Regions from separate parts of the Streptomyces sp. NPDC004327 genome, predicted to be linked through region 3. Evidence: riboswitches for the same ligand, from Rfam matches in the RefSeq annotation. Region 3 holds a riboswitch; each other region holds the start of a gene.
What was found. Region 3 has a riboswitch for thiamine pyrophosphate ahead of ACFYU9_RS32230 (thiamine ABC transporter substrate binding subunit). Riboswitches for the same ligand answer to the same signal wherever they lie in the genome.
Positions count from the first base shown of each region.

Region 1: another riboswitch for thiamine pyrophosphate. It lies ahead of thiO (glycine oxidase ThiO); the one in region 3 lies ahead of ACFYU9_RS32230 (thiamine ABC transporter substrate binding subunit).
Region 2: another riboswitch for thiamine pyrophosphate. It lies ahead of thiC (phosphomethylpyrimidine synthase ThiC); the one in region 3 lies ahead of ACFYU9_RS32230 (thiamine ABC transporter substrate binding subunit).

Region 1 covers NZ_JBIAME010000010.1:5,900-15,628, reverse strand. The annotation lists gene ACFYU9_RS30160 (YhgE/Pip family protein) at 1-1,013, shown strand, start outside; gene ACFYU9_RS30155 (TetR/AcrR family transcriptional regulator) at 1,043-1,651, shown strand; gene ACFYU9_RS30150 (phytoene desaturase family protein) at 1,984-3,411, shown strand; gene ACFYU9_RS30145 (hypothetical protein) at 3,437-4,279, opposite strand; gene metF (methylenetetrahydrofolate reductase [NAD(P)H]) at 4,331-5,248, opposite strand; gene thiE (thiamine phosphate synthase) at 5,340-5,990, opposite strand; gene ACFYU9_RS30130 (Rv2175c family DNA-binding protein) at 6,076-6,450, opposite strand; gene ACFYU9_RS30125 (NAD(P)/FAD-dependent oxidoreductase) at 6,494-7,690, opposite strand; TPP riboswitch at 7,847-7,959, shown strand; gene thiO (glycine oxidase ThiO) at 7,957-9,150, shown strand; gene thiS (sulfur carrier protein ThiS) at 9,147-9,365, shown strand; gene ACFYU9_RS30110 (thiazole synthase) at 9,371-9,729, shown strand, end outside.
Region 2 covers NZ_JBIAME010000006.1:479,021-488,749, forward strand. The annotation lists gene ACFYU9_RS22940 (cupin domain-containing protein) at 1-293, shown strand, start outside; gene ACFYU9_RS22945 (DUF5326 family protein) at 474-686, shown strand; gene ACFYU9_RS22950 (IclR family transcriptional regulator) at 890-1,660, shown strand; gene ACFYU9_RS22955 (SsgA family sporulation/cell division regulator) at 1,734-2,168, shown strand; gene ACFYU9_RS22960 (YibE/F family protein) at 2,421-3,854, opposite strand; TPP riboswitch at 3,926-4,040, shown strand; gene thiC (phosphomethylpyrimidine synthase ThiC) at 4,035-5,834, shown strand; gene ACFYU9_RS22970 (hypothetical protein) at 5,904-6,704, opposite strand; gene ACFYU9_RS22975 (metallophosphoesterase) at 6,867-8,153, opposite strand; gene ACFYU9_RS22980 (LacI family DNA-binding transcriptional regulator) at 8,614-9,720, opposite strand.
Region 3 covers NZ_JBIAME010000011.1:112,879-122,607, forward strand. The annotation lists gene ACFYU9_RS32225 (ABC transporter permease) at 1-437, opposite strand, end outside; gene ACFYU9_RS32230 (thiamine ABC transporter substrate binding subunit) at 500-1,597, opposite strand; TPP riboswitch at 1,680-1,790, opposite strand; gene rlmN (23S rRNA (adenine(2503)-C(2))-methyltransferase RlmN) at 1,820-2,926, opposite strand; gene ACFYU9_RS32240 (hypothetical protein) at 3,073-3,801, shown strand; gene ACFYU9_RS32245 (phosphatidate cytidylyltransferase) at 3,929-5,077, opposite strand; gene frr (ribosome recycling factor) at 5,077-5,634, opposite strand; gene pyrH (UMP kinase) at 5,747-6,511, opposite strand; gene tsf (translation elongation factor Ts) at 6,669-7,505, opposite strand; gene rpsB (30S ribosomal protein S2) at 7,617-8,504, opposite strand; gene ACFYU9_RS32270 (peptidoglycan DD-metalloendopeptidase family protein) at 8,757-9,230, shown strand; gene ACFYU9_RS32275 (TetR/AcrR family transcriptional regulator) at 9,323-9,729, opposite strand, start outside.

The DNA.
Region 1 (9,729 bases), on a different contig from region 3:
TGAAGACCCTGGACACCCGGCTCGCCAAGCTGAAGAAGGACGCCGACGAGCTGGCCCGGCGCGCCCCGCACCTGGACCAGGACATCGAGGGCGCGATCAAGAAGATCAACGAGCTGAACGCGGGCGCCCACAAGGTCGCCGACGGCGCCGAGAAGCTGCACACCGGCCTCAGCAGCGCCCGGTCCGGCTCGGCCGGCCTCGACACCGGTGTCGGCAAGCTGAAGAAGGGCGCCGGTCAGCTGGACGGCGGTCTGTTCAAGCTGGCGGACGGCTCGGGCCAGCTGGCCACCGGCCTCAAGGACGGCGTCGACAAGATCCCCGACTACGACAAGCAGGACCGCGACCACCGCACCGAGGTGATGGCCGACCCGGTCAAGCTGGCCGCCCAGTCGATGCACAAGGCGCCCAACTACGGCACCGGCTTCGCCCCGTACTTCATCCCGCTCTCGCTCTGGGTCGGCGCGATGGTCGCGTACATGATCATCCAGCCGCTCAACCGGCGCGCCCTCGCCGCCGGCGCCTCCGCCTGGCGGATCGCGCTCGCGGGCTGGCTGCCGGTCGCCGCGATCGGCGTGCTCCAGGTGGGCGCCCTGATGTCGGTGCTCCACTGGGGCCTCGGCCTGCAGATGGCCCGGGCCGCCGGCACCGTCGGCTTCCTCGTCCTGGTGACCTGCTGCTTCGCCGCCATCATCCAGTGGCTCAACGCCCGCTTCGGCGCGGCCGGCCGCATCCTGGTGCTCGCGGTCCTGATGCTCCAGCTCACCTCGGCGGGCGGCACCTACCCCGTCCAGACGAGCCCGGGCTTCTTCAACGCCATCCACCCGTACCTGCCGATGACCTACGTCATCGGGGCACTGCGCCGGCTCATCACCGGCGGCGGCCTCGGGCCGGTCTGGCAGGCGGTCGCCGTGCTCACCGCCTTCACCCTCGGCGCGCTGGCCCTGACCGCGGTATCCGCCCGGCGCAAGCAGGTGTGGACGCTGGACCGGCTGCACCCCGAACTGTCCCTGTGACAAGGACCGCCTCTGTGAGAATCGACGCCATGGACAGCAGCAGCACCAGACGGCAGGCCACCCGCGCCAAGCTCTACGAAGCGGCCGTCACCCTCATCGCGGAGCAGGGCTTCTCGGCGACCACGGTCGACGAGATCGCCGAGCGGGCCGGGGTGGCCAAGGGGACCGTCTACTACAACTTCAAGAGCAAGACGGAGCTCTTCGAGGAGCTGCTGCGGCACGGCGTGTCCCTGCTCGCCGCCTCGCTGCGGACGGCGGCCGAGGAGACCGCCGCCCGCGGCGGCACCCGGATAGAGGCGCTGGACGCGATGATCCGGGCCGGTCTGGTCTTCATCCAGCGCTATCCGGCCTTCACCCAGCTGTACGTGGCGGAGCTGTGGCGCACCGGCCGGGCCTGGAACTCCACGCTGCTGGTGGTCCGTCAGGAGGCCGTCGCGGTCGTCGAGAACGTGCTGCGCGAGGGCGTGGCGGCCGGTGAGTTCAGCGACGAGATCGACGTGCAGCTGACGGCGTCGGCGCTGGTCGGCATGGTCCTGGTGGCCGCGCTCGACTGGCAGGCGTTCCAGAGCGAGCGCTCCCTGGACGACGTGCACGCGGCGCTCTCGCGACTGCTGCACGGGCGCGTGCACGGCTGCTGACCGCCTCAGGACGCGCAGCAAACGAAAGAGACGCCGGTCCGGCGAGGCTCGATCCCCCCGAGCCTCGCCGGACCGGCGTGGTGTTTCCGCTCCCCCGCGCACCTGGGTGCGCCCCCCGGAGAGCAGTCCCCGTTTCCCCCGTGCCGGCAGGCACGCGACCCCGTTTCCGCCGCCCCGTGTCGGCGGTGCCGGAGCCGCGCCCCTTCCGTGCGGTCCACTCTCCCCTCCGCGCAGGTCACGGCCCATCCGTGCGGCTACTCATCTCGCCCTCTAGGTACGGGTACTCAGACCGGTCGGCGTCATTGTCGGCGGGGGCCGATAAGGTCCCTGGCATGGCACGGATTGTGGTGATCGGCGCGGGTCTCGGCGCCATGGCGGCAGCCGCCCGGCTCGCGGTGGCGGGCCATCGGGTGACGGTGTACGAGATCAACGCGACGTACGGCGGCGGGGTGCGCCGCCTGGAGCGCGACGGCTTCGGCTTCGACACCGGGCCGGGGCTGCTCCATCTCCCGGCCGTCTACCGCGATCTGTTCGTGAAGACGGGCAAGCAGCCGCTGGAGGAGTGCGTGACGCTCACCCAGGTCGATCCGGCGAGCCGTCATGTCTTCGCCGACGGCACGACGGTCGACCTGCCGAACGCCTCGCGGGCCGGCACGGTCGCCGCCCTGGACGCGGCGCTCGGCGCGGGCGCCGGCGAGCGCTGGGGCGATTTCCTGGGGCGGGCCCGTGAGGCCTGGGACCGCACCCGGCGTCCGCTCCTGGAGGAGCCGCAGGGCGCGGACACCACCGCGCTCGGCCGCGAGCCGTATCCGGCCCTCAAGGCGGGGCTGCTGCGCCGTCCGACGACCACGCTCGCCCAGGTCGGCGCCCGCGAGCTGCGCGACCCTCGGCTCGCCGCGCTCCTCGACTCGTACGCGTGGGGATACGGCTTCGACCCGGCCACGGCCCCCGCCTCGGCGGCCGTGCTGCCGTACATGGAGCAGACCTTCGGCAGCTGGTACGTGGCCGGCGGCATCCGGGCGCTCGCGGACGCGGTGTACGAGCGGTGCCTGCAGCGGCGGGTGGAGTTCGTCTTCGGCACCGAGGTCACCGAGGTCCTCCAGGAGCACGGCCGGGCGGTCGGGCTGAAGCTGGCGGGCGGCGAGACGGTGCGCGCGGACCACGTGGTCGCCGGCGCGCCCGTGCCGATGCTCTACCAGGAGCAGCTGGTCGGCTGGGAGCGGCAGGACGAGTGGCCGCGCTTCCAGCCGGTGCGGACGGGCCGGGTGACGGTCTGCCTGGCGCTGCGCGGCGCCCGGGAGCCCGGCGCGGTGCACCGCACGGTGGTGCACGCCACGGCGGACCTGCCGACCGTGACGGTGCTGCGGCCCGACGACCCGTCGCTGCGGCCCGACGACGACCACGAGTCGGTGACGGTCACGGCGACGGAGGGCGCCCTGTCGTCCTGGACGGAGTTCGCCGGGAAGATGCTGATACAGGCCGAGATGGTGGTGCCGGATCTGCGCGAGCGGCTGCTGTGGCAGGAGCTCCGCACCCCCGACGACACCCTTCTGGAGACGGGCGCGGCCGAGGTCCCGGGCCCGGCGCTCGCCGGTGACCGGGGCCGCTGGCTGCCGGCTGCGAACGCCTCACCGGTGCCCGGGCTCTACTTCGCCGGCGGCTGGTCCCACCCGGGCGGCGGGCTGGCCCACGCCGGGATGTCGGGCGCGCTGGTCGCCGGGCTGATCGTGGAGGGCGCCGGCTTCCGCGGCTCGCAGTGACCGGCGCCCCGCCGGGAGCCGAAGGCTAGTAGCGGTGCTGCTGGTCCTCGCCGTACCCGTACTGCTGCTGCGGCGGCTGCTGCTGGTGCTGCTGGTGCTGCTGGTCGGGGTACTGCTGCTGGTCGGTGTCGCGCTGCTGCGGGACCCAGATGCCGCCGGGCGGGGTGTCGTAGGTGTACGAGGGGGCGTACGGGTCGGCGTAGGGCTGCTGCTGGTAGGTGCCGTACTGCTGCCCCGCGTCGCCGTACTGCTGGCCGATGTACGGGTCGGAGTAGGCCGGGTACTGCTGCTGGCCGCCGGCGCCGTAGTCGTACGCGGGCTGCTGCTCGTAGCCGGCGTACGGGTCGGCGTGGCCGGTGTACTGCGGCTGCTGCTGGTCGTAGCCGGTGCCGGACGCGCCGTACACGCCGTAGGAGCCGGTGTCCTCGGGCATGGGCTCCGGCTCGTAGACCGCCGTGGTCTCGGCGGCCATGACCTCGGGGCCACTGGGACCGTCGGGGCCGTCCTCGTGGTCCGGTCCGCCGGCCGGCTCGTAGGCGAGGTCGCTGACCTCCAGCGTCGGGCCGGCCTTGGCCGCGGCGGAGCCCGCGCGGCGGCGCCGGCTGGCGCCCGGGCGGCCGCCGATGGCCCAGCCGGTGGAGAAGCCGCGGCGGAAGGAGAGGGTCACATAGGTCTGGCCGACGGCGAACGCGACGGCGCCGACCACGATGACGACGACGGACGGCACCAGGACGCCGACGACGACGCCGAGGAAGCCGCCGAAGGCGAGCAGCCGCCAGCGCAGGCGTGCCTTGTACTGCAGCAGCACCTCACCGAGCAGCCACAGCGCCACGACACCGAACGCGATGTAGAGGACCGTCCACCCCATGCCCGCCCCTCTCCTACGGCCTCCGCCGCGGGTAGGGGCGGGTACGGCCGGTCAGGACTGCTGGTGCAGTCCGAGATTCTCGTAGATCTCGAGCGTCGCCCTGGAGTTGTTGAGCGTGATGAAGTGCAGTCCGGGGACACCCTCGGAGAGCAGCCGCGCGCAGAACTCCGTCGCGAACTCGATGCCCATGGAGCGTACAGCGGCCGGATCGTCCTTGACGGCGAGGATGCGTTCTTTCACGTCGGCGGGGAAGAGGGCGTTACTGAGGGTGGGCAGCCGTTCCAGTGTCCGGAGGCTGACGACGGGCATGACCTCGGGGATGATCGGGGTCTCGCATCCGGCCTTCTGGACGCTGTCGCGCAGCCGCAGATAGGCCTCCGGGTCGAAGAACATCTGGGTGATCGCGTAGTCGGCGCCGGCCCGGCACTTGTCCACGAAGTGGCGGACGTCGGTGTCCCAGTCCTCCGAGCGCGGGTGCATCTCGGGGAAGGCGGCGACGCCCACGCAGAAGTCGCCGGACTCCTTGATCAGCCGGACCAGGTCGGCCGCGTAGTGGACGCCCTCCGGGTGCGCGACCCACTCGCCGAGCGGGTCGCCCGGCGGGTCGCCGCGGACGGCGAGCATGTTCCTGATGCCGGCGTCGGCGTACTGGCCGAGGATGTTGCGCAGCTCGGCGACCGAGTGGTCGACGGCGGTGAGGTGCGCGACCGGGGTGAGGGTGGTGTCGGAGGCGATCTTCTGGGTGGCCTTGACCGTGCCGCCGCGGGTGGAGCCGCCCGCACCGTAGGTCACGGAGACGAAGCTCGGCGCGACCGCCTCGATGCGGCGCATGGCGTCCCAGAGGCTCTGCTCGCTCTTCTCGGTCCGGGGCGCGAAGAACTCGAAGGAGTACGAGGTGTCGCCGGACGCGAGGATGTCGCGGACCGTGCGTGCGCGGTCCGAGCGGACGGAAGCGGTACCAAGGGCCATACGGGCAGGTTAGACGGGGTCCAAGCCACGGATAAAGCGGAGTCCGCCCTGTGGACACCTTTCAGGACAGCTTTGGCGGACATCCGGGTGGTCACACGGCGCGTTCGCGGACCCGCTTGGCGAGGGCGGCCGCGGCGGCGGCCGGGTCGTCGGCCTCGGTGAGGGCGCGGACGACCACGATCCGGCGGGCGCCGGCGTCGAGGACCTGGTCCAGGTTGCTCTCGTCGATGCCGCCGATGGCGAACCAGGGCCGGTCCTGGGCGAGTCCCGCCGCGTACCGCACGAGGTCGAGGCCGGGGGCGTGGCGGCCGGGCTTGGTGGGGGTGGGCCAGCAGGGGCCGGTGCAGAAGTAGTCCACGCCCGGCTCGGCGGCGGCCGCGGCCACCTCGGACTCGGCGTGGCAGGAACGGCCGATCAGCACCTCGTCGCCGAGGACGGCGCGGGCGGCGGGCACGGGCAGGTCGCCCTGGCCGAGGTGGAGCACGTCGGAGCCGATGGCGTGGGCGACGTCGGCCCGGTCGTTGACCGCGAGGAGCTTGCCGTGGCGGCGGCAGGCGTCGGCGAGGACGGCCAGGTGCTCCAGCTCCTCGCCCGCCTCCATGCCCTTGTCGCGGAGCTGCACGATGTCCACGCCGGAGGAGAGCACGGCGTCGAGGAAGGCGGGCAGGTCGCCCTGGCGCTTCCTGGCGTCGGTGCACAGGTAGAGCCGGGCGTCGGCGAGCTGTGCGCGGGACGTGGACATGGTGGTTCCCCCCGTCGGGTGGTCGGGGCCCGCGCGGCCGGTGTCCCGGCCGTGTGGGCCCCTGGTGGGTCGTCGGTGGTGCGTGTCAGACGGCGAGCGCCTGGGCGCGGCGCTTCACCTCCGTGCCGCGATTCTCGCCGAGGGCCTGCGCGGGCGTGCCCGGCAGGCTCGGGTCCGGGGTGAAGAGCCACTCCAGCATCTCTTCGTCGCTGAAGCCGTCGTCCCGCAGGAGCGTCAGGGTGCCGGCGAGGCCCTTGACGACCTTGCCGTCCTGGATGAAGGCGGCCGGCACCTGGAGGATCTTCTCGCCGGGGCGCACCTCTCGGCGCACGGCGATGAGCTGGCCTTCCTTGACCAGCTGCCGCACGCGCGTCACCTCGATGTCCAACATCTCCGCGATGTCGGGAAGGAAGAGCCAGGCGGGGACGAGAGCATCGGTCTTTGCGTCAATCTCGGTCACGGGACAAGCCTGCCATCCCGGACTGGCAGCCGGTAGTCGGGCCCTACCGGACTGCGGCCTTCAGAGGGACGGACGGGTCCGCGGCCCGCTCCGGGTCGACGGCGGCGCGCTGCTCGATCAGCCGCCGTCCCTGGGCCAGGTCGCGCGGCCGGCCGACCGCGAGCAGCGCCACCGGGACCTCGTCGCGCAGCCACAGCACGGTCCACGCCGGCTCGGCCGGGTCGCCGCGCCACAGCAGGGTGTCGGCGGCGGCGTGGTGTCCGGCGTACTGGACGAAGCGGCCGAACTGCTCGGACCAGAAGTACGGCACCGGGTCGTAGGCGGGGACGGTCCCGGCGGGCGCCCCGGAGACGGCGGCGACGATGTCGGCGGCGACCGTGCGCGGGCCCTGGAGGGCGTTGTCCCAGTGGTGCACGAGGAGCCGCTCGCCGTAGCGGGCGGACGGGAAGGAGGCGCAGTCGCCGACCGCGTACACGTCGGGCAGCGAGGTGCGCAGCCGGTCGTCGGCGCGGAGCGCGCCGCTCGGGTCGAGGGCGGCGCCGGAGCCGGCCAGCCAGTCGGTGTCGGGGCGGGCGCCGATGCCGACGACGACGGCGTCGGCGGCGATGCGGGTGGTGCTTCCGTCGGCCCCGGTGAGGACCACCCGGCCCTCCTCGACGCGCTCCACGCGGGCGGCGAGCCGGAGTTCGGTGCCGCTGTCGGCGTACCAGCCGGCCATCGGGGCGGTGACCTCGGCGGGCAGCGCGCCGGCCAGCGGCCGGTCGGCGGCCTCGACGACGGTGACGGCGCAGCCGGCCTCGCGGGCGGCGGTGGCGAACTCGGCGCCGATCCAGCCGGCGCCGACCACCACGACGTCGTGGCGGCGCGCGAGGACCTCGCCGAGCCGGGCGGCGTCGTCGAGGGTGCGCAGCAGATGGACGCCGGGGACGCCCTCGCTGCCGGGCAGGGTGAGCGGGCGGGCGCCGGTGGCGACGACGAGGGTGTCGTACGGGACGGGGCCGGCCTCGGTGTCGACCTCGTGGTCGCCGGGGCGCACTCCGGTGACCTCGACACCGAGGCGGAGTTCGACGCCGAGTGACTCGAAGTCGACGTCGAAGGCGGAGTCCTCGGCCTTGCCGAGGAGGACCGCCTTGGACAGCGGCGGCCGGTCGTAGGGCTGGTGCGGCTCGGCGCCGATGAGGGTGACGGGGCCGGTGAAGCCCTGTTCGCGCAGGGCGACGGCGGTCTGCACACCGGCCATTCCGGCGCCGGCGATGACTACGTGGTGGGGAACCTGCTTCTGCTCGCTCACCCGACCACCTTACGCATCTGACGCTCCGTCAGGAACCAGCGGGGAGGCCGCCGGGGCGAGAGGCCCCCTGCACCCACCCGGCGACGGCGGTTAGTCTGACCGGCGTAGAGCACTCGCGGGAGCCCGGACGCACCGGGCTGAGAGGGAGGCTGGCCGGCCTCCGACCGTACGAACCTGATCCGGGTCATGCCGGCGAAGGGAGGGGCTGGACGCCCATGTCGCGTACATCCGACAGGTCCGACACGTCCGGAACATCCGGCGCGCTCGACGTCCTCGTCATCGGGGGCGGGATCATCGGCCTGGTCACCGCCTGGCGGGCCGCGCAGCGCGGCCTGCGCACCGCGGTGGCCGACCCCGAACCGGGCGGCGGGGCCGCCCGGGTGGCGGCCGGCATGCTCGCCGCCGTCACCGAACTCCACTACGGCGAGGAGACCCTCCTCGGCCTCAACCTCGCCTCCGCCCGCCGCTACCCCGACTTCGTCGCCGAGCTCACCGAGGCGTCCGGCGGCCTGGACACCGGCTACCGCGCCTGCGGCACCCTCGCCGTGGCCCTCGACGCCGACGACCGCGCCCATCTGCGCGAACTCCACGCCCTGCAGACCCGCTGCGGGCTCACCTCGGAGTGGCTCAGCGGCCGCGAGTGCCGGCGCCTGGAACCGATGCTGGCGCCCGGCGTCCGCGGCGGGCTCCGGGTCGACGGCGACCACCAGGTCGACCCGCGGCGGCTCGCCGACGCGCTGGTGGCCGCGTGCGAGCGGGCCGGCGTGGTCTTCCACCGGGCCGTCGCCGAACGGCTCACGGTGGTACGGGACCGGGCCCGCGGCGCCGTCCTGGCGGGAGGCGCCGAGGTGACCGCCGACCAGGTGGTGCTGGCCGCGGGCAGCCTGAGCGGGCGGCTCGACGGCGTACCGGCCGAGGTCCTGCCGCCCGTACGGCCCGTGAAGGGACAGGTGCTGCGGCTGCGGGTGCCGCCCGCGTACGCGCCCTTCCTGTCCCGGACCGTCCGCGCGGTCGTCCGCGGCAGCCACGTCTACCTCGTGCCGCGCGAGAACGGCGAGCTGGTCGTCGGCGCCACCAGCGAGGAGCTGGGCTGGGACACCACGGTCACCGCCGGCGGGGTCTACGAGCTGCTGCGCGACGCGCACGAACTCGTCCCCGGCATCACCGAACTCCCGCTCACCGAGACCCGCGCCGGGCTGCGCCCCGGCTCCCCCGACAACGCGCCGCTGCTCGGCCCCAGTGCCCTGCCCGGGCTGCACCTGGCGACCGGTCACTACCGCAACGGGGTGCTGCTCACCCCGGTCACCGGCGACGTCATGGCGGAGGCCCTCACCACCGGCGCCCTGCCGGAGGAGGCCCGGCCCTTCACCGCCCGCCGCTTCTCCCCCGCACACCTGGAGCACGCATGAACGTGTCCGATTCCCTCACCGTGTCCGTGAACGGAGAGAGCCGGGTCCTGGACGGGCCCGTCCGTCTAGACGCCCTCGTCGCGACCCTCACCCGCGCCTCCTCCGGAGTGGCCGCGGCCGTCAACGAGACCGTGGTCCCGCGCGGCCGGTGGGCCACCACCCTGCTCGGCGACGGCGACCGGGTCGAGGTCCTCACCGCGGTCCAGGGAGGCTGAGCGCGATGTCCGACGACGTGTTCCTGCTCGGCGGCACGGAGTTCTCCTCCCGCCTCATCATGGGTACGGGCGGGGCGCCCAGCCTCGACGTCCTCGAACGCGCGCTGGTCACCAGCGGCACGGAGCTGACCACCGTCGCCATGCGCCGCCTCGACCCGACGGTGCGGGGCTCCGTGCTCTCCGTCCTCGACCGGCTCGGCATCCGCGTCCTGCCGAACACCGCAGGCTGCTTCACCGCCGGCGAGGCCGTGCTCACCGCGCGCCTCGCGCGCGAGGCGCTCGGCACGGAGTGGATCAAGCTGGAGGTCATCGCCGACGAGCGCACGCTGCTGCCGGACGGCGAGGAACTGCTCGCCGCGGCCGA
Region 2 (9,729 bases), on a different contig from region 3:
TGGACGCGGAGCGGGCCGCCAACGAGGGCGCCTATCTGCAGTTCCTGCGCGAGCGGAACATGTCGGTGGGCCTGTACGCGCTCGATGCGGGACAGACCGACCCGCAGGGGACGCACCGGCAGGACGAGGTGTACTTCGTGGTGAGCGGACGGGCCTCGATCACGGTAGGGGACGAGACGACCTCGGTGGCCCGGGGCAGCGTGGTCTACGTGCCGGCGGGGGTGCCGCACAAGTTCCACCACATCAGCGAGGACCTGCGGGTGCTCGTGGTGTTCTCGCCGCCGGAGGCGTGACCCCGACGGGCCGGCCCGGTCGCGGGCCCGGACCCCTAGGGGTCGGATCAGGGAAGACCGGGGGCCGTGAGGCCCCCGCGGACACCGGGTGCACCCCTAGCATCGAAGTGTGTCCGGCGCAGAGCGCGCCGACCGGGCCGCTGGGCCCGGCACTTCGGAGATGAGGTAAGCGCCATGGCGGTGAAGGAGATTCTCGCGGGGATGCCGTGGTGGGTGAAGTGGATCGCCATACCCGTCATCGCGCTGGCCGTCTTCGGCGGTCTGATCACCACGGTCCTGAGCATCGTCTTCGGGCTGCTCTTCAAGGTGCTGGTCTTCGTGGCGCTGGTCGGCGGTCTGATCTACGTCGTCAAGAAGGTCACGGCGTCGAACAGCTCGCGCGGGGACTGGTAGCACTGCCCGTCGGGCGTTAGCCCGGCCGGGGGAACGCGCAGGTCGAAACCCCTGTGGCTCCGAGGCCTGCCATTAGAGTGGAAATCCTCTGCCGCCCCGGGAACCACAGGCGAAACCTCCGCGGTCCCAGGCCGCGGCGGGCGCGCGGGGGCGGCCCCCGCGGGCGGGTGCGACGCACTCGTCGACACGCCTGGGGGTGACCTTTGGCCACTGCTTCGCAGCCCGCTGCTCCTACTCTGATCGGCTCGGTGCAGCGGGCCCTGAGACTCCTCGAGGCCGTGGGCTCCCACGAGGACGGGGCCCCCGCCAAACAGCTCGCGCGCGAGGCGGGACTCCCGCTTCCCACCGCGTACCACCTGCTCCGCACCCTGACGCACGAGGGCTATCTGCGCCGCGACAAGGGTGTGTTCGTCTTCGGAGACGCCGCCGCCCGTCTGGTCGGCGGCGGAGCTGTGCAGAATCGTCGCACCAAGATCGAAGACTCTCTCGCCCGCTGGCGCGACACCATCGGTGTCCCCGTCTACTTCGCCGTCTACCGCGAGGGCGAGATCGAGCTGGTCTCGGTCGCCGACACCCCGTCCAATCCCGCGGTCGAGGAATGGGCGAACTTCAAGGAGACCGGCCACGCGCACGCGATCGGCCAGTGTCTGCTCTCTCAACTCGATCCGAAGAGCCGTCAAGACCACCTCGATCGCCACCCGGTGGAAGCCATCACCCCATATACGGTGCGTAATCAGCGTGCTCTTTTGGAGCGTTTGGGCGGTATGGGGCGAATGGAGCCCCTGGTGGAGCGTCAGGAATATGCGCTCGGCACGGTCTGTGCCGCGATCCCCATCACCGCGGGCTCCACGGCGGCCACGATGGCGATTTCACTCCCGCTCCACCAGCAAGAACGGTTGCTTCCCGCAGTCGAATGGCTACGTAATGAGATCGGAAGACTCTTCTCGTCACTCGCGTTCTCTATCAGTATCTGAAAAATCACTCCTTGTGATCTGCTAGGGCTTACAGCACGATTGCGTCAAAACTTCCACTACTGCGGGGTACATGATGCGAGAGACGGTTCAGGCCGAGGTCCTGATGAGCTTCCTCGTCTCCGAGGAGCTCTCCTTCAGGATCCCGGTGGAACTGCGATACGAGACCCGCGATCCGTACGCGGTGCGGATGACCTTCCACCTGCCCGGGGACGCCCCGGTGACCTGGGCGTTCGGGCGGGAGCTGCTGCTCGACGGGATCAACAGGCCGAGCGGGGACGGCGACGTGCACATCGCGCCGACCGACCCCGAGGGCCTCTCCGACGTGATGATCCGGCTCCAGGTCGGCGGCGACCGCGCCCTGTTCCGGGCCAGCGCACCGCCGCTGGTCGCGTTCCTCGACCGGACGGACAAGCTCGTCCCGCTCGGTCAGGAGCGGACCCTCGGTGACTTCGAGGACTACCTGGAGGAGGCACTCGGCCGGATCCTCGCGGAGGAGAACGCGGGCTGAGTCACGGCCGGGTCTCCGAGCCCCGGCCGTGCGCCCGGCCCCCCTGCCGGGTTCGCACCGCGTCCACCTGCGCGCCTGTTCTTGCGCGTCCGTTCCTGCGCGCCCATTCCTACGCACCCGTTCCTGCGCGTACGTCCCCGCGCCCGCTCATGCGGTCCGTTCCCTCGCGTACGTCCCCGCGTACGTCCCCGCGTCCGCTCGCGCGTACGTCCCCGCGTCCGTTCCGCCCGCTAGGCGCCCCGCGCAGCAAGGTCACTTCGCCCGTCGCCGCCGGCCGCCCCGTCCCCCTCGCGCCGCTGCTCCGCGCGCCGCCCGTCCCGCCGGAACCGGCTGTCCCGCCGGCCCAGGGAGGCCGGTCGCCGGCCGGTCGGCCGCGACCACGAGGGCCGCGAGGCCGGTGGTGACCGGCACCGAGGCGACCAGACCGATCGAGCCGACCAGCGTGCGGACGATCTCCTCCGCCACCAGCTCGCTGTTGGCCACCGTCCCCATGCTGCTCTGCGCGATGGAGAAGAGCAGCAGCAGCGGCAGTGCCGCGCCGGCGTAGGCGAGCACCAGGGTGTTCACCACCGAGGCGATGTGGTCCCGGCCGATCCGGATGCCGGCCCGGTAGAGCGCCCGCGGTCCCATGCCCGGGTCGGCCTGGTGGAGTTCCCAGACGGCCGAGGTCTGGGTGACCGTCACGTCGTCGAGCACGCCGAGCGAGCCGATGATGACGCCGGCGAGCAGCAGGCCCGACATGTCGATGTGCGGGTAGAGGCCGTGGATGAGACCGGTGCTGTCGTCGGTGTTGCCGCTGAGCGAGGCCCAGCCGACGAAGAGCGAGCCGAGCAGCCCGGTCAGCAGCAGCGAGACCAGCGTGCCGAGCACCGCGACCGAGGTGCGCGCCGAGAGCCCGTGGCACATGTAGAGGGCGATCAGCATGATCGCGCTCGCCCCGACGACGGCCACCACCAGCGGATTCGAGCCCTGGAGTATCGCCGGCAGGATGAAGAAGGTCAGCACCAGGAAGCTCGCGGCGAGCGCCACCAGTGCCATCACCCCGCGCATCCGGCCGACGATGACGACGGCGAGCGCGAAGATGCCGGCGAGCAGTGCGACGGGGAACTTCCGGTCCACGTCGGTGACCGAGTACTGCAGCTCGCGCGGCGCGTCCGGCGCGTACGCGACCACCACGCCCTGGCCCTCGTGGAGCTGCCGGGGCGCGTCCGGCTGCACGATCTCGGTGAACCTGCGGCCCTTGTCGCGCCCCGTGCCGACCTCGACGGTGGCCTTCTCGCACTGGCCCGTCGCGGACTCGGCGTTCCCGTTCTTGCAGTCGACGTGCACGACGGCGACCACCCGGCCCTGCTCGGTCTGCCGGTCGAAACCGACGCCCGTGCGCTGGTGCGCCGGCGAGCCGCCCGGCCACAGCACCACGAGCCCGACGAGCACGGCGGCGCCGAAGGGGATGAGGATCGCGGCGATGACCTTCCGCAGATGCCGGGAGACGGGCGCGGCCGGCCCGTGGCTGTGGCTGTGTCCGTGGGAGTGCCCCGAGGGCGCGGAGTGGTCGGAGCGGTCGGAGTGGTCATGGCCGTGCCCGGGGGACTGGCCGGAGTGGCCGGTGGCCGGACCGGGGGAGTGGCCGTGGCCGCCATGGCCCTCGTGGCCATGCGTTTCGGGGGTCTGCTGCGTCGAAGTCACTGCTCGATCCTCGCAAGAACGCTGGGGGCCCACTGTTCAGCACGCCAGGGTTGACGCTAGCGTGGTGGCACCTTTGCACACGCGGGAGCTCGGAGCACCGGGCTGAGAGGGCGCTGAAGATCGCTGCGCCGACCGCCGAACCTGTTACCGGGTAATGCCGGCGTAGGGAGATTCGGTCTCATGACCATTCAGGATGCACGCACGCCTGCCTCCGACCAGAACGCCCCGCAGGGCAGCGGCCAGGGCGAGCGCACGCCGGGCTGGCACAAGGGGTACGTCGAGGGCTCCCGCCCCGACCTCCGGGTGCCGGTCCGCCAGGTGCACCTCACCAACGGCAAGGACGTGACGCTGTACGACACGTCCGGTCCGTACACCGATCCCGCCGTCGAGACCGACGTGCGGCGCGGACTGCCGCCGCTGCGCGAGAACTGGATCATTGCGCGCGGCGACACCGAGGAGTACGCGGGCCGTCCGGTCCGCCCCGAGGACGACGGCGTCAAGCACACCTCGCCCCGCGGCGGTGGGCTCAAGAACCTCGACGCGGTCTTCCCGGGCCGGCCGCGGCTGCCCCGCCGGGGCCGCGCCGGGCAGGCGGTGACCCAGCTCGCGTACGCCCGCCGTGGCGAGATCACGCCGGAGATGGAGTACGTCGCGATCCGCGAGAACGTCTCCCCCGAGGTCGTTCGCGAGGAGATCGCGGCCGGGCGCGCGGTGCTGCCGGCCAACGTCAACCACCCGGAGATCGAGCCGATGATCATCGGCAAGCGGTTCCTGGTGAAGGTCAACGCGAACATCGGCAACTCCGCCGTGACCTCCTCGATCGAGGAGGAGGTGGAGAAGATGACCTGGGCGACCCGGTGGGGCGCCGACACGGTCATGGACCTGTCCACCGGCCGCAACATCCACACCACCCGTGAGTGGGTGCTGCGCAACTCCCCCGTGCCGATCGGCACCGTGCCGCTCTACCAGGCCCTGGAGAAGGTCGACGGCAAGGCCGAGGAGCTGACCTGGGAGATCTACAAGGACACGGTCATCGAGCAGGCCGAGCAGGGCGTCGACTACATGACGGTGCACGCCGGCGTGCTGCTGCCGTACGTGCCGCTCACCGCGCGCCGCAAGACCGGCATCGTCTCGCGCGGCGGCTCGATCATGGCCGCCTGGTGTCTCGCGCACCACAAGGAGAACTTCCTCTACACCCACTTCGAGGAGCTCTGCGAGATCCTGGCGGCGTACGACGTCACGTACTCGCTCGGTGACGGCCTGCGGCCCGGCTCGATCGCGGACGCCAACGACGAGGCGCAGTTCGCCGAGCTGCGCACGCTCGGCGAGCTGAACACGATCGCCAAGCGCCACAACGTGCAGACGATGATCGAGGGCCCGGGCCACGTCCCGATGCACAAGATCAAGGAGAACATCGACCTCCAGCAGGAGATCTGCGAGGAGGCGCCGTTCTACACGCTCGGCCCGCTGACCACGGACGTCGCCCCGGCGTACGACCACATCACCTCGGGCATCGGCGCCGCGATGATCGCCTGGTGGGGCACCGCGATGCTCTGCTACGTCACGCCCAAGGAGCACCTGGGCCTGCCCAACCGCGACGACGTGAAGACCGGTGTCATCACGTACAAGATCGCGGCGCACGCGGCGGACCTGGCGAAGGGGCACCCGGGCGCGCAGGAGTGGGACGACGCGCTGTCGGACGCGCGGTTCGAGTTCCGCTGGGAGGACCAGTTCAACCTGGCCCTCGACCCGGACACGGCCCGGGAGTTCCACGACGAGACGCTGCCGGCGGAGCCCGCGAAGACGGCGCACTTCTGCTCGATGTGCGGGCCGAAGTTCTGCTCGATGAAGATCTCGCAGGACATCCGCCGCGAGCACGGCGGGGATCTGAAGGCCGACGAGATCGAGGCCGGCATGGCCGAGAAGTCGGCGGAGTTCGCGGCGTCCGGGAACCGGGTGTACCTGCCGCTGGCCGACTGAGGCACGCGCACGGACAGGCACTGACGGCGGGTCGCTCATCGGGGGGTGAGTGACCCGCCGTCAGGCGCGTCACGCGTCAGGGCTCGTGAAGTCCGGGCTGGTGAAACCGGGGCTCGTGTAGGTCGGGCGCGGGGCCGGGGAGCCCTCGTTCGGGCTGGTGAAGTCCGGGCCGCTGTAGCCGACCTTGGGTATGCGGCCGGCCGGCGACCGGGGCGACTGCGGGGCCGACTGCTGCGGCACGTCCGGTGCCGCGGCGAGGGCGTCGCGCAGGAAGGGGTGGATGCCCCGCTCGGTCAGGGCCCGGCACCAGGCTTCCCGGGCGCGCGTCAGCTCGTCGTCGGGGGTCTGGGCGGGGAGCTCGGTGGCGCTGTTGCGCAGGGCCGTGACCAGCAGTCCGGCCGCCGCGAAGAGCAGCCCGGCCGCGGCGACGGCGCCGAAGAGGAGGCCCGCGGTGAGCAGGGTGTCGGCGAAGGCGGGCGCCGGGTCGAGCATCTTCAGGACCGCGCCGACGAACAGGAAGATCACGGCCGCGGTGCCCGCGAGGAGCGGGCCGAGGACGGTGACGACGGCGACGAGGCCGGCGCCGCCCGCACCACCGGTGTCGTCCGCGCCGTCCGTGCCGCTCGCCGCGCGGGCCCGCTCGCGGACCTGCTCCCGCACCTTCACGAAGTGGTCGTACTCGACCGCGGCGGCGGTCGTGATCAGCGTCGTGGCGTTCAGCGCCATCGAGCGCAGCTGAGTGGTGGTCAGCCGGGACCCGGATCCGGCCAGATCCGGATGGTCGTGCGCGGTGCGCAGTGCCTCGTCGAGGACGCGCTCGAACTCGGCACGGTCCTCGGTCAGCAGGTGCGGAGCCACGTTCATGTGCATCCCCCGATGCTCCGTGGGGGCCGGAACCAGCCGTCTTCGACGGCGGGTTCGGGCAGAAACGGAGGAGAGCCTGCTACGGATGAGCCGATGGTATTGCGGTCACGGCACGTGGTGACAGGGTGTTTCGGGAAATCGCCTTCCCCGGATGCGTACGGTTATGCGTCAGGCGGACAGCGGGAGTTGGACGACCAGCAGCTTTCCGGCCATGGTCACTCCGCCGTCCATCGCGATGGCGAGCCCGTCCGCGTAGAGGTGCGGACCCTCGACCTGCGGGCGCTCTCCCTCCTCGCCGTCCTCCGTGCCGACCTGGCCGAGAAGGTACGGGATGGGGCTGTGGCCGTGCACGATCCGGTTGCCGCCGTAGGTGCCGAGCATCTCGCGGACGGCCGGCGGGCCGGCCTCCTCGTCGCGGAAGGCGAAGCGCTTGGTGAACTTCCGGAACAGGTCCCAGACCTCGTCGGCGTCGTTGCGGTTGAGGGTCTCCTTGACCGTCTCGTTGACGTCCTCGATCGTGTCGCCGTACTCGAGGTACGCGGTGGTGTCCGAGTGCAGCAGCAGGTGGCCGTCCTCCTCCGCCATGGAGTCGAGCCGGGACATCCACTGGAGGTGGACGTCCTGGAGGCGGTCCATGTCGTGCTTCTGGCCGCCGTTGAGCAGCCAGGCGGCCTGGAAGGTGGCGGTGCCGGCGCCGGAGCTGACCGGCGTGTCGCCGAAGCGCTTGGCGCCGATGAGGAGCAGCTCGTGGTTGCCCATCAGGGCCTTGCAGTAGCCGCCGGCGGCCGCCGCCTCGGCGGACAGCCGCATCACGAGGTCGATGACGCCGATGCCGTCGGGGCCGCGGTCGGTGAAGTCGCCGAGGAACCACAGCCGGGTGTTGCCGGCGGCCCAGCCGCCGTTCTCGTCGATGATGCCCTGGGCGCGCAGCGCTTCGAGCAGCTCGTCGAGATAGCCGTGGACGTCGCCCACGACGTACAGCGGGCCGCGGCCGTCGGGGCGCGCGGCGGCCGGCTGGGGCACCGGGGTGACGTGGACCTGGACGGTGTCGCCGCGGTTGATGACCGGGAGGTCGCGCTCGGTCGGCGTGTACCCCTCGGGCGGCTCGTCGTCGGGGAAGGCGTTGCCGGGGTGTCCGGAGCCGACGGCCCCGCTCGGTTCGACGGCTCCGGCCGGTCCTGCGGTGCCGGTCGCTCCGGCGGTGCCGATCGGTCCGACGGACCCGGCGGCGAAGAAGTCGTACGGCTCGGGCGCCTCGTACGGCTCACGGGGCTCGGGCGCCTCGCGGGGCTCGTACGGCTCGGGCGCCCGGCCCAGGTGGAGCGTGGCGTCGGCGGCCGTGGGAACCGGCTCGGGGGCATGGCCCTGGACGGGCACCCGGGCGTACGGAGGTACACGGAAGTCACGCAACGTCGCTGTGCGCACCACGGGTTCCTGCCCGGCCCCCTGTGTCATCGACCCCTCCACCACCGTCGCGATGCCCTGCACATCGCGGACCGGTCTGGTCGTGATGGTCCGCGGTGTCGTCCGCCCATCATAGGAATGAGGGTCCGCCTGTGTGACGCACCAGGGGTGGTGAATCCGGGTCCACTCCGGGTTCACCGGTTGTTTCGCCCGAATTGGGAAGGTCCGGACCAGGGTCGGGCCGGGGGCACCGAAAGGTTTGCGCCGACCCGGCCGGAAGAGCCACGGTCTTCCGCGACCCTCCCCCCAGCCTTCCCCGGCCCCTCCTCCCGCCCCCGTCCGGCGCCCCTGCCGCCCCGTCCGGCTCCTTTTCCCGCCCCCCGTCAGGGCTCCCCTCCCCGCCCCCTCCCGATCTCCCTCGCGGACCTCTCCCCGACTTTCCCGGACTCTTCTCGGGCTCTTCCTGCTGTTTCCGGGCTTTCGCGGGCGGTCGCCGTCCCTCGTTCCCGGTTCAGTCCTTCGAGGGAGACCGTGGCGGGCTCACGGTTGTCCTCGGCGAGCGGCGCTGCGAGGAGGTGCGGACGATCAGCTCGGTCGGTATCACCTGCTCGACCGGTCCGTCCGTCTCGATGCCCTCGATCGCGTCGATGAGCAGCTGCACGACGGCCGTGCCGATGCGGCGCGGCTTGAGCGAGAGCGTCGTGATGGGCGGCTCGGTGTTGGCGTACATCGTGGACTCGCTGCAGCACACGAGCAGCAGGTCGTCCGGGACCCGCAGCCCGTAGCGGCGGGCCGCGGCGAGCAGGTCGGTGCCGTTGGGGTCGAAGAGTCCGTAGACGGCGTCGGGGCGGTCCGGGCGGGCGAGCAGCCGGTCGGCCGCGACGGCGCCCGCGCACGGATCGTGCGCCGGATAGGCCTCGTAGACGGGATCCTGGCCGACCCGCTCGCACCAGTTGAGGTACGCGGTGGTGGACAGCCGGGTGTACGTGTCGGTCGTCGTCCCGGTGAGCAGCCCGATCCGGCGGGCGCCGGCCGCGGCGAGGTGGTCGAGCAGGTCGAGGACGGCGGCCTCGTGGTCGTTGTCGACCCAGGCGGTCACCGGCAGCGTGCCGGCGGGGCGCCCGTCGGAGACGACGGGCAGGCCCTGGCGGACGAGTTCGGTGACGACGGGGTCGTGGTCGGAGGGGTCGATGACGACGGTGCCGTCGAGGGCGACGTTCGACCAGACGTCGTGACGGGAGGTGGCGGGCAGGATGACCAGGGCGTAGCCGCGGGCGAGCGCGGCCGAGGTGGCGGCTCTGGCCATCTCCGCGAAGTACGCGAACTCGGTGAAGGTGAAAGGTTCATCCCCGTACGTGGTCACGGTCAGGCCGATGAGCCCCGACTTGCCGGTACGGAGGGTGCGGGCGGCCGCGGAGGGGCGGTAGCCCAGCCTGTCTGCGACCTCGCGGACGTGACGGCGGGTGGCGTCCGGGAGCCGCCCCTTGCCGTTGAGCGCGTCGGAGACAGTCGTGATCGAGACCCCGGCGGCGGCGGCCACGTCCCGAATGCCCGCCCGGCCCTGCCGGCTTCCCCGGGTCTGTGCCCGGCTCACCTGGTGCTTCCCTGCTGCTGTCATGGCGAGCCG
Region 3 (9,729 bases):
CCGCCGACGGTGCGGACGACGACCGCGTAGTTGAAGAAGACGTGGGCGAGCAGGATCGCCCACACGCTGGTGTCGAGCCGGACGCCCCACCAGTCGTCGAGCAGCCCGCGGCGGCCCACCAGGGCGAGGAACGCGGTGCCGACCATGACGGTCGGCAGCACGAACGGCACGGTGACGACCGCGCGGAGCAGCTTCTTGCCGGGGAAGTCGAGCCGGGCGAAGACATAGGCGCCGGGCAGCGCGACGAGCAGGGTGAGCGCGGTGGAGGCCAGCGCCTGCCACAGCGTGAACCACAGCACGTCGAGGATGTCGGGCCGGCTCAGCGTCTCCGTGAACCGGCCCAGCGCCCAGTGCCCGTCGGGCCGCAGCCCGCGCTCGACGATCGAGACGACGGGCCAGGCGAAGAACACCGCGAAGAAGACGACGGGCAGGACCATCAGCCCGAGCCGCGTCGCGTTCCCCGCGACGCGGCTGCGGGCCGTACCCCTGCCGCGGGCGGCTACTTCAGGACGAGCGAGGTCCACTGCTGGATCCACTGGTCACGGTTGTCGGCGATCTTCTTCGGCGCCAGCGTCTCCGGCTTGTCGATCACCACGCCGTGCTTGGTGAACAGCTCCGGCAGCGACGCGTCGTTCGCGACGGGGTTGACGAACATCTGCAGCGGCATGTCCTCCTGGAACTTCTTCGAGATCAGGAAGTCGATGAGCGCCTTGCCGCCCTCGGGGTTCCTCGCCCCGTCGAGCAGGCCCGCGAACTCGGTCTGCCGGAAGCAGGTGCCGGTGGACACGCCGGTCGGCGCGACCTTCGGCTGCGGCTCGGAGTACAGCACCTCGGCCGGCGGGGAGGAGGCGTACGACACCACCAGCGGCCGGTCGCCCTTGGCCTTCTTGCCGCCGGAGGAGCCGGAGAACTCCTGGTTGTAGGCGAGCTCCCAGCTGTCGACGGTCTTCACGCCGTTGGCCTTGAGCTTCTTCCAGTAGTCCGGCCACCCGGCGTCGCCGTACTTCGCGGCCGTGCCGAGGAGGAAGCCGAGCCCCGGGGAGGACCGCTCGGGGTTCTCCACGACGAGCAGGTCCTTGTACGCCGGCTTGGCCAGGTCGTCGAAGGTCTGCGGCGGCGCGAGCTTCTTCTGCGCGAAGTACGCCTTGTCGTAGTTGACGCAGATGTCGCCGGAGTCGACCGGGGTGACCCGGTGCCGCGCCTTGTCCAGCTGGAAGGCGTCGGGGATCCGGCCCAGGCCCTTGGCCTCGTACGGCACGAAGATGCCGTTGTCGAGGGCGCGGGACAGCAGCGTGTTGTCGACGCCGAAGAAGACGTCGCCCTGCGGGGCGCCCTTGGTCAGGATCTCCTTGTTGACGGCCTCGCCCGCGTCGCCGCTCTTGAGCACCTTGACCGTGAAACCGGTCTCCTTGGTGAAGGCCGCGAGCACCTCCTTGGAGGCGGCGAAGGAGTCGTGGCTGACGAGCGTCACGGTCTTCGGGGCGGGCTCGCCGGTCTTGCCGGCCGCCCCACGGCCGTCGCTGGTGCCGCAGGCGGCGAGGGTGGTGACGCCGAGCGCGCCGACGAGCGCGGCGGCGGCCGCCTTCCTGATGTTCACGTGAATGTCCTCCTGGGTGTGACCAGAAGGAGACGCGGCCCTGCCCGCTCCCGGGACACCGGGCGCGGGCAGGGCGCAACAGCTCGAGTTACGACCGAACTTCCTACCCGGAATGACCCGGGCGAGGTTCAGAGGGTCTGCGGTCCTACGGTGACCGCACTCTCAGCGCTGTGGCGCTCCCCTGTCGGAATGTGAAGATGTGTTCGAGCTCAGACTACAAGGTCAGCGTTCGGCGGCGGCGAGCTGTCCACAGGCGCCGTCGATCTCCTGACCGCGGGTGTCGCGGACGGTGACCGGCACGCCGTGGGCGGCGATCGCCTCGACGAACGCCTTCTCGTCCTCCGGCCGGGACGCGGTCCACTTGGAGCCCGGGGTCGGGTTCAGCGGGATCAGGTTGACGTGCACCCGCTTGCCCTTGAGCAGCCGGCCCAGCAGGTCACCGCGCCACGCCTGGTCGTTGATGTCCCGGATCAGGGCGTACTCGATGGAGATCCGGCGGCCGGACTTCTCCGCGTACTCCCACGCCGCGTCGAGGACCTCACGGACCTTCCAGCGGGTGTTCACCGGCACGAGGGTGTCGCGCAGCTCGTCGTCCGGGGCGTGCAGCGACACCGCGAGCCGGCACTTGAAGCCCTCGTCGGCGAACCGCAGCATCGCCGGGACCAGACCGACCGTGGAGACGGTGATGCCGCGCTGCGACAGGCCGAGGCCGTCCGGCTCCGGGTCGGTGAGCCGGCGGATGGCGCCGACGACCCGCTTGTAGTTGGCGAGCGGCTCGCCCATGCCCATGAACACGATGTTCGACAGCCGGGCGGGGCCGCCGGGGACCTCGCCGTCGCGCAGCGCGCGCATGCCGTCGACGATCTGGTGGACGATCTCCGCCGTGGACAGGTTGCGGTCGAGACCCGCCTGGCCGGTGGCACAGAACGGGCAGTTCATGCCGCAGCCGGCCTGCGAGGAGATGCACATGGTCACCCGGTCCGGGTAGCGCATGAGCACCGACTCCACGAGCGTGCCGTCGTGCAGCTTCCACAGCGTCTTGCGGGTCGTGTCGTCGTCGCACGACACGTGCCGCACCACCGACATCAGATCGGGCAGCAGCTCGCCCGCGAGCTTCTCGCGCGAGGCGGCCGGGATGTCGGTCCACTCGGCCGGGTCGTGCGCGTACCGCGCGAAGTAGTGCGTGGACAGCTGCTTGGCGCGGAACGGCTTCTCGCCGATCGCGGCGACCGCCTCCTTGCGCTCGGCGGGCGAGAGGTCGGCGAGGTGCCGCGGGGGCTGCTTGGCTCCGCGCGGGGCGACGAAAGTGAGTTCTCCGGGCTTCGGCATGGTCCTACCAGTGTCGCAGACGGATTCCGGGACCGGCGCACCCCGCGAATTGGCCGATCACCGCCTCATGGGGTTGGGTGTTCATGCCAATGAACTGATCTTGGTCCGGCCGGGGCGGCCGGACCGGCACCGCTGAGGAGTCCCAGGTGAAGGCTGTTGTACGGGGGGCCGCCGTCGCGGCGGTACTGGCGCTCGCGCTGACGGCGTGCAAGGACGGGAGCACGGCGGCGAACCCGCCGGCGGGCGGCCCGGGCACGGGAAGCCCGAGCGCCAAGAGCGCGGCCTCGGGCGCGCCCGCCCAGCAGGGCGGCGGGTCTGCGGCTCCCACCGACCACCAGAGCATCACGCCGAACTTCCCGCCGGCGTCGGTGGACGCGACGGGCATGTACGCCGCGCTCCCGGCCGACGGCAGCCTGCAGTCCATGTCCAGCGGCGAAAGCGTCGTGATCCAGGGCGCCGACGCCCTCAAGGGCTGCCCCGAGCTGACGAAGGCGCCGTGCGCCCCCGGGATCCAGGTGGCCGGGCACAAGGACATGGAGTCGCGCAACCCGGACGGGGCGCGGATCGAGTTCAGCCTCCTCTCCTTCGCGGACGAGGCCGGCGCCACCGCGGAGACGAAGGCCCTCGCGGAGCAGAAGCGGAAGCCCGGCGACGCGGACGAGCACCCGGTGAAGCCGCTGACGATGGACACCGGCGCCGAGGAGACCCAGGCGTTCCAGCACGACAACAGCATCGACGTCGTCATGCGCGTCGGCTCCGTCGTGGCCTACGTCATGGCGAGCGACACCTCGCCCGAGAACGTGAAGTACGCGGCGAAGCTCCAGATCGCCCGCGTACAGGCGGTCGCGGCGGGGATCAACCCGGACCGCGGCTGACCGGCGGGCCGTCCGGGCCGGAGGCGACGCGCAAGGGCCCCCGGGCGCGGACTATGCGGAAGGGCCCCCGGCCCGCACTCGAAGGTGCGGGCCGGGGGCCCTTGCGCGAACCCGGTGGACGCGCCGGTCAGCCGCTGCCCACGAACAGCACCAGCAGCAGCCAGACCACCGGCGCCGTCGGCAGCAGCGAGTCCAGCCGGTCCATGATGCCGCCGTGACCGGGCAGCAGCGTGCCCATGTCCTTGATGCCGAGATCACGCTTGATCATCGACTCGCCCAGGTCGCCCAGGGTCGCGCTGGCCGCCACCGCGAGGCCCAGGATCAGGCCCTGCCACCAGGCGCCGTCGTCAATCAGGAACTCCATGCACAGCGCACCCGCCGCCATCGCGAACGTCACCGCGCCGACCAGCCCCTCACGGGTCTTGCCGGGGCTGATGCGCGGCGCCAGCTTGTGCTTGCCGAAGCGCCAGCCGACCGCGTACGCGCCGGTGTCGCTGACCACCGTCAGGAGCAGGAAGGTCAGCACCCGCTGCGGCCCGTCGTCGGCGGTCAGCAGCATCGCCACGAACGTCGCCAGGAACGGCACGTAGAACGCGGCGAACACGCCCGCCGTGACGTCCTTCAGATAGCCCTCGGGCGGCTCCGTCATCCGCCACACGAGAACGGCGAGCGCCGTGAGCGCCATCGCCACCCACGCGCCCTCCGCGCCCCGCACGTAGCCGGCCACGACCATCGCCGCGCCGCCGACCGCGAGCGGCACCAGCGGCGCCTTGATGGCCTTGCGCTCCTGGAGGCGGGACGTCAGCTCCCACAGGCCGACCACGACGGCCACCGCGATGACGCCGACGAACGCCGGCTTCCAGATGAACAGCGACGCGATGATCACCGCGCCGAGGCCCAGGCCGACCCCTATGGCCGCGCCCAGGTCACGGCCGGCGCTCTTCTTCTGCCGCGGCTGCTGCCGGGGCGAGGGCGCGGGCTGGGAGGGGCTGGACATGGGCTCCTGCGGGTGCTCGTGCGGCGTCTGGTCGTGGAACTCTGGTCCGGGGGGAACGGGGTCCCCGTAGCCGTGGTCGTGGAACGGGGGACCGCTCGGCTGAGCGGCCCCCCGGCCGTGATCGTCCTGGTTGTCGTCGGCGGGACCGTCGGACACGATGGGCATGGGCCGAGTCTGCGGCGCCGGGTGCCATTCGTCGGCGGGACCCGCCGGGGCGGGCCCCTGGTCGGGCCCGCCGAATCCGGCTGTGGCCGGGGCCCTCCAGGATGAGTCGTTCATCAGACCTCGAGGAGCTCGGCTTCCTTGTGCTTCAGCAGCTCGTCGACCTGCGCGACGAACTTCGCGGTGAGGTCGTCGAGCTCCTTCTCCGCGCGACGGCCCTCGTCCTCGCCGACCTCGCCGTCCTTGACGGCCTTGTCGATGCTCTCCTTGGCCTTGCGGCGCACGGAGCGGATCGAGATCTTGGAGTCCTCGGCCTTGGTCTTGGCGACCTTGATGTAGTCGCGGCGGCGCTCCTCGGTCAGCTCCGGGAAGTTCACCCGGATGATGCTGCCGTCGTTGCTGGGGTTGACGCCCAGGTCCGAGTCGCGGATGGCCTGCTCGATGTTGCGCAGCGCGCTCTTGTCGAACGGGGTCACCACGGCCATGCGCGGCTCCGGCACCGAGAACGACGCCAGCTGGTTGATGGGGGTGAGAGCGCCGTAGTAGTCGGCCACGATCTTGTTGAACATCGCCGGGTGCGCACGGCCGGTGCGGATCGCCGCGAAGTCCTCCTTGGCGACCACGACGGCCTTCTCCATCTTCTCCTCGGCCTCGAGGAGGGTCTCTTCGATCACCACTTGCTCCTGCGTGTCGTCGCGTTGTGTCCTGCACGGTGTACGACCGGCAGGGCTCTGTCCATCCCCCTCGCGGGGTCCCTCACCCGCGTGGGTCGGTTCCCGGACCTGGTCAGGCCCGGGTGCCCTCGTCGCTCACGAGCGTGCCGATCTTCTCACCCTTCACCGCGCGCGCGATATTGCCCTCGGCGAGCAGTTCGAAGACGAGGATCGGCAGCTTGTTGTCACGGCACAGGGTGATGGCGGTGGCGTCGGCGACCTTGAGGTCGCGGGAGAGCACCTCGCCGTACTCCAGCGCGTCGAACTTCACCGCGTCCGGGTTGGTCTTCGGGTCCGAGTCGTAGACCCCGTCGACACCGTTCTTGCCCATCAGCAGGGCCTCGGCGTCGATCTCCAGAGCACGCTGGGCGGCGGTCGTGTCGGTGGAGAAGTAGGGCATGCCCATGCCGGCGCCGAAGATCACGACGCGGCCCTTCTCCAGGTGACGCACCGCGCGCAGCGGGATGTACGGCTCGGCGACCTGGCCCATCGTGATGGCGGTCTGGACCCGGGAGACGATGCCCTCCTTCTCCAGGAAGTCCTGGAGGGCGAGGCAGTTCATCACCGTGCCGAGCATGCCCATGTAGTCGGAGCGCGCCCGGTCCATGCCGCGCTGCTGGAGCTCGGCGCCGCGGAAGAAGTTGCCGCCGCCGATGACGACCGCGATCTCCGCGCCGTCGCGGACGACCGCGGCGATCTCACGCGCGATGGCGTGCACGACATCCGGGTCGACCCCGAGGCCGTGGCCCCCCGAGAAAGCCTCGCCGGACAGCTTCAGCATGAAGCGGCCGACCTTTTTGCCGTTGTTGTCGTCGCCCTGTTCGGCGCGCTGATTCATGGAGATCTCCTCGTGCACATACCAAGAAGGCCATTGCCCTGGGTCCTTACGGTTTCCCCTGTGGCAATGGCCTCCTCGTCAGATCCGCGGCCGTCCGGCGCGAACGCGGGCAGCTGCCTCAGACCCTACCGGGGTCCGGTGTCCGTTGCGTACGGACTCAGATGCCGACCTTGATGCGGGCGAAGCGCTTCAGGGTGACACCGGCCTCGTCCAGGACCTTCTGGACGGACTTCTTGTTGTCAAGGGCGTACGGCTGGCCGAGCAGCGTGGCGTCCTTGAAGAAGCCGTTGACGCGACCCTCGACGATCTTGGCGATCGCGGCCTCGGGCTTGCCCTCGGCGCGGGTGGTCTCCTCGGCGATGCGACGCTCGGTCTCGACGACCTCGGCCGGGATGTCCTCGCGGGTGAGGTACTTCGGGGCGAACGCGGCGATGTGCTGCGCGATGCCCTTGGCGACCTCGGCGTTCTCCTTGTCGAGCTCGACCAGGACACCGATCTGCGGCGGCAGGTCGGGCATCGTCTTGTGCATGTACGCGGCGACGTAGCCGTCGGCGTACTGCGCGAAGCGGTCGAGGACGATCTTCTCGCCGAGGTTGGCGTTGGCCTCGTCGACGTACGCCTGGACGGTCTTGCCGGGCTCGATCTCGGAGGCGAGCAGGGCGTCGATGTCGGCCGGCGAGGTGGCGGCGACGTGCGCGGCCAGCGCGTTGGCGACGGCGAGGAACTTGTCACCCTTGGCGACGAAGTCCGTCTCGCACTTCAGCTCGACCAGGACACCGGAGGTGTTGTCCTCGGCGATGATGGAGACCACGGCGCCGTTCTCGGCGGAGCGGCCCTCGCGCTTGGCGACGCCCTTCTGGCCCTTGATGCGCAGGGCCTCGACGGCCTTGTCGACGTCGCCTTCGGCCTCGTCCAGGGCCTTCTTGCAGTCCATCATGCCGGCGCCGGTGAGCTCGCGGAGCTTCTTGACGTCAGCGGCGGTGTAGTTCGCCATGAGTCTGTTTCTCTCTCGAAGTCTGAAAGATCGGGCGGGTCCACGGGTGGACGGCGGGGGCTTCGTGGGCCCCCGCCGTCACTACCCGAAGGTCCTCAGGGACCGGAAGGGTCAGGCCTGCTCGGCGTCGGCGGCCGGCGCCTCGGCGGCCGGAGCCTCGGTGGCCTCGGCGGCCGGAGCCTCGACGGCCTCGGCGGCGGCCGGAGCCTCGTCAGCCTTCTTCTCGCCCTCGAGCAGGTCGCGCTCCCACTCGGCGAGCGGCTCGCCGGCGGCCTTCTCGCCCGGCTTCGAGTCGCCGGTCGCGGCACCGGAACGGGCGATGAGGCCCTCGGCGACGGCGTCGGCGATCACGCGGGTGAGCAGGGTGACGGAGCGGATCGCGTCGTCGTTGCCCGGGATCTTGTAGTCGACCTCGTCGGGGTCACAGTTGGTGTCGAGGATCGCGACGACCGGGATGTTGAGCTTGCGAGCCTCGCCGACGGCGATGTGCTCCTTCTTGGTGTCGACGATCCAGACGGCGCTCGGCACCTTCTGCATCTCGCGGATACCACCAAGGGTCTTCTCCAGCTTGGCCTTCTCGCGGGAGAGGACCAGGAGCTCCTTCTTGGTGAGGCCCGACGCGGCCACGTCCTCGAAGTCGATCTGCTCGAGCTCCTTGAGGCGCTGCAGACGCTTGTAGACGGTGGAGAAGTTGGTGAGCATGCCGCCCAGCCAGCGCTGGTTGACGTACGGCATGCCGACGCGGGTCGCCTGCTCGGCGATGGCCTCCTGCGCCTGCTTCTTCGTACCGACGAACATGATGGAGCCACCGTGCGCGACGGTCTCCTTGACGAACTCGAAGGCGCGGTCGATGTACGACAGCGACTGGAGCAGGTCGATGATGTAGATGCCGTTGCGCTCCGTGAAGATGAAGCGCTTCATCTTCGGGTTCCAACGACGGGTCTGGTGACCGAAGTGGACGCCGCTCTCCAGCAGCTCCCGCATCGTGACGACGGCCATGGCCATCTCCTTGGTTTCTCGGTTGTTTTCCTGACGCCCCGGCGCGCCGTGCCACAAGGGACCGAAAGGCGCTGCCACCCGTCACGAGGACCGATGGCGGGGCGTGCGAAGTCGACCCGGTGACCCGGGTCGCCATGGAAAGTGTACGGGACCCCGGGAGCGCCGGGTGACGGCGTTGTCCACAACCGGCGCCTTGTCCACAGATTCCGCTGATGCCGGTCATGGCGGTTTCGGCCCGGGCAGGCTGCCGCCATGAACCTCTACGTGACCGGGCTCCTCCTCGCCGTGGCCTCCGCGGCCTGGCCCGTGGGCCCGCCCCGGCCCGCCGTCCTGCGCGGCTGGGAGCCCCCTCCTGGCCCCTATGCCGCCGGCCACCGCGGCCTCGACCTCGCCGCCCCGCCGGGCACCCCGGTCCGCGCCCCGGCCGCCGCCACCGTCACCTTCGCCGGTCCCGTCGGCGGCCACGGCGTCGTCACCCTGACCCTGACGGGCACGGGCCTGCCGCCCCTGCGCACGACGTACGGCCCGGTGGAACCGGTGGCCCGGGCGGGCACGGTGGTGCGGGCGGGCGACGTCGTGGCGCGCGTCGCGCCCGACGGCGATCACTGCCCGGTGAGCTGCCTCCACTGGGGCCTGCTGCGGGGCGAGACGTATCTGAACCCGCTGGGACTGCTGGGCGGAGGGCCGTCGAGACTGCTGCCGGTGTGGGGGCGCGCGCCTGAGTGACCTTGGTCGACTGCGTGCACTGCGGGGGGAGGGGTGGGGGCGGGGGGCGGGGGGAGGGAGGGCCCCGGAAGCCGGTCAGGCGCCGGAGCGGTTCAGGTTCCGCGGATGCCGCCCAGGGCCATCGAGACCGCCGCCTCCGTGATCGTGGCGGGGTCTTCGGCGGCGCCCAGTTCGAGGCGGCGGACGGCGGCGTCGACGACGCCCTGGAGGAGCATGGCCTCCAGACGGGGCTGGGGGCGGGCGAGGGCGGTGAGGGCGTCGACGATCATGGTGACGAGGGTGCCGTGGGCGGCGCGGATCTTCTCGCGGGCGCCGTCGTCGAGTTCGCTGGCGGAGATGGCGACGACGGCGCGGTGGCGGCGGTCGCCGACGAGTTCCAGCTGGGTGCGGACGTAGGCCTCGACCTTGCCCTCGGCGGTGTCGGCGGCGGCCATGGCGGCTTCGACCTCGGCGGCCCAGAGGGGGAAGTCGACGGCGCAGAGCTCCTCGACGACGGCGG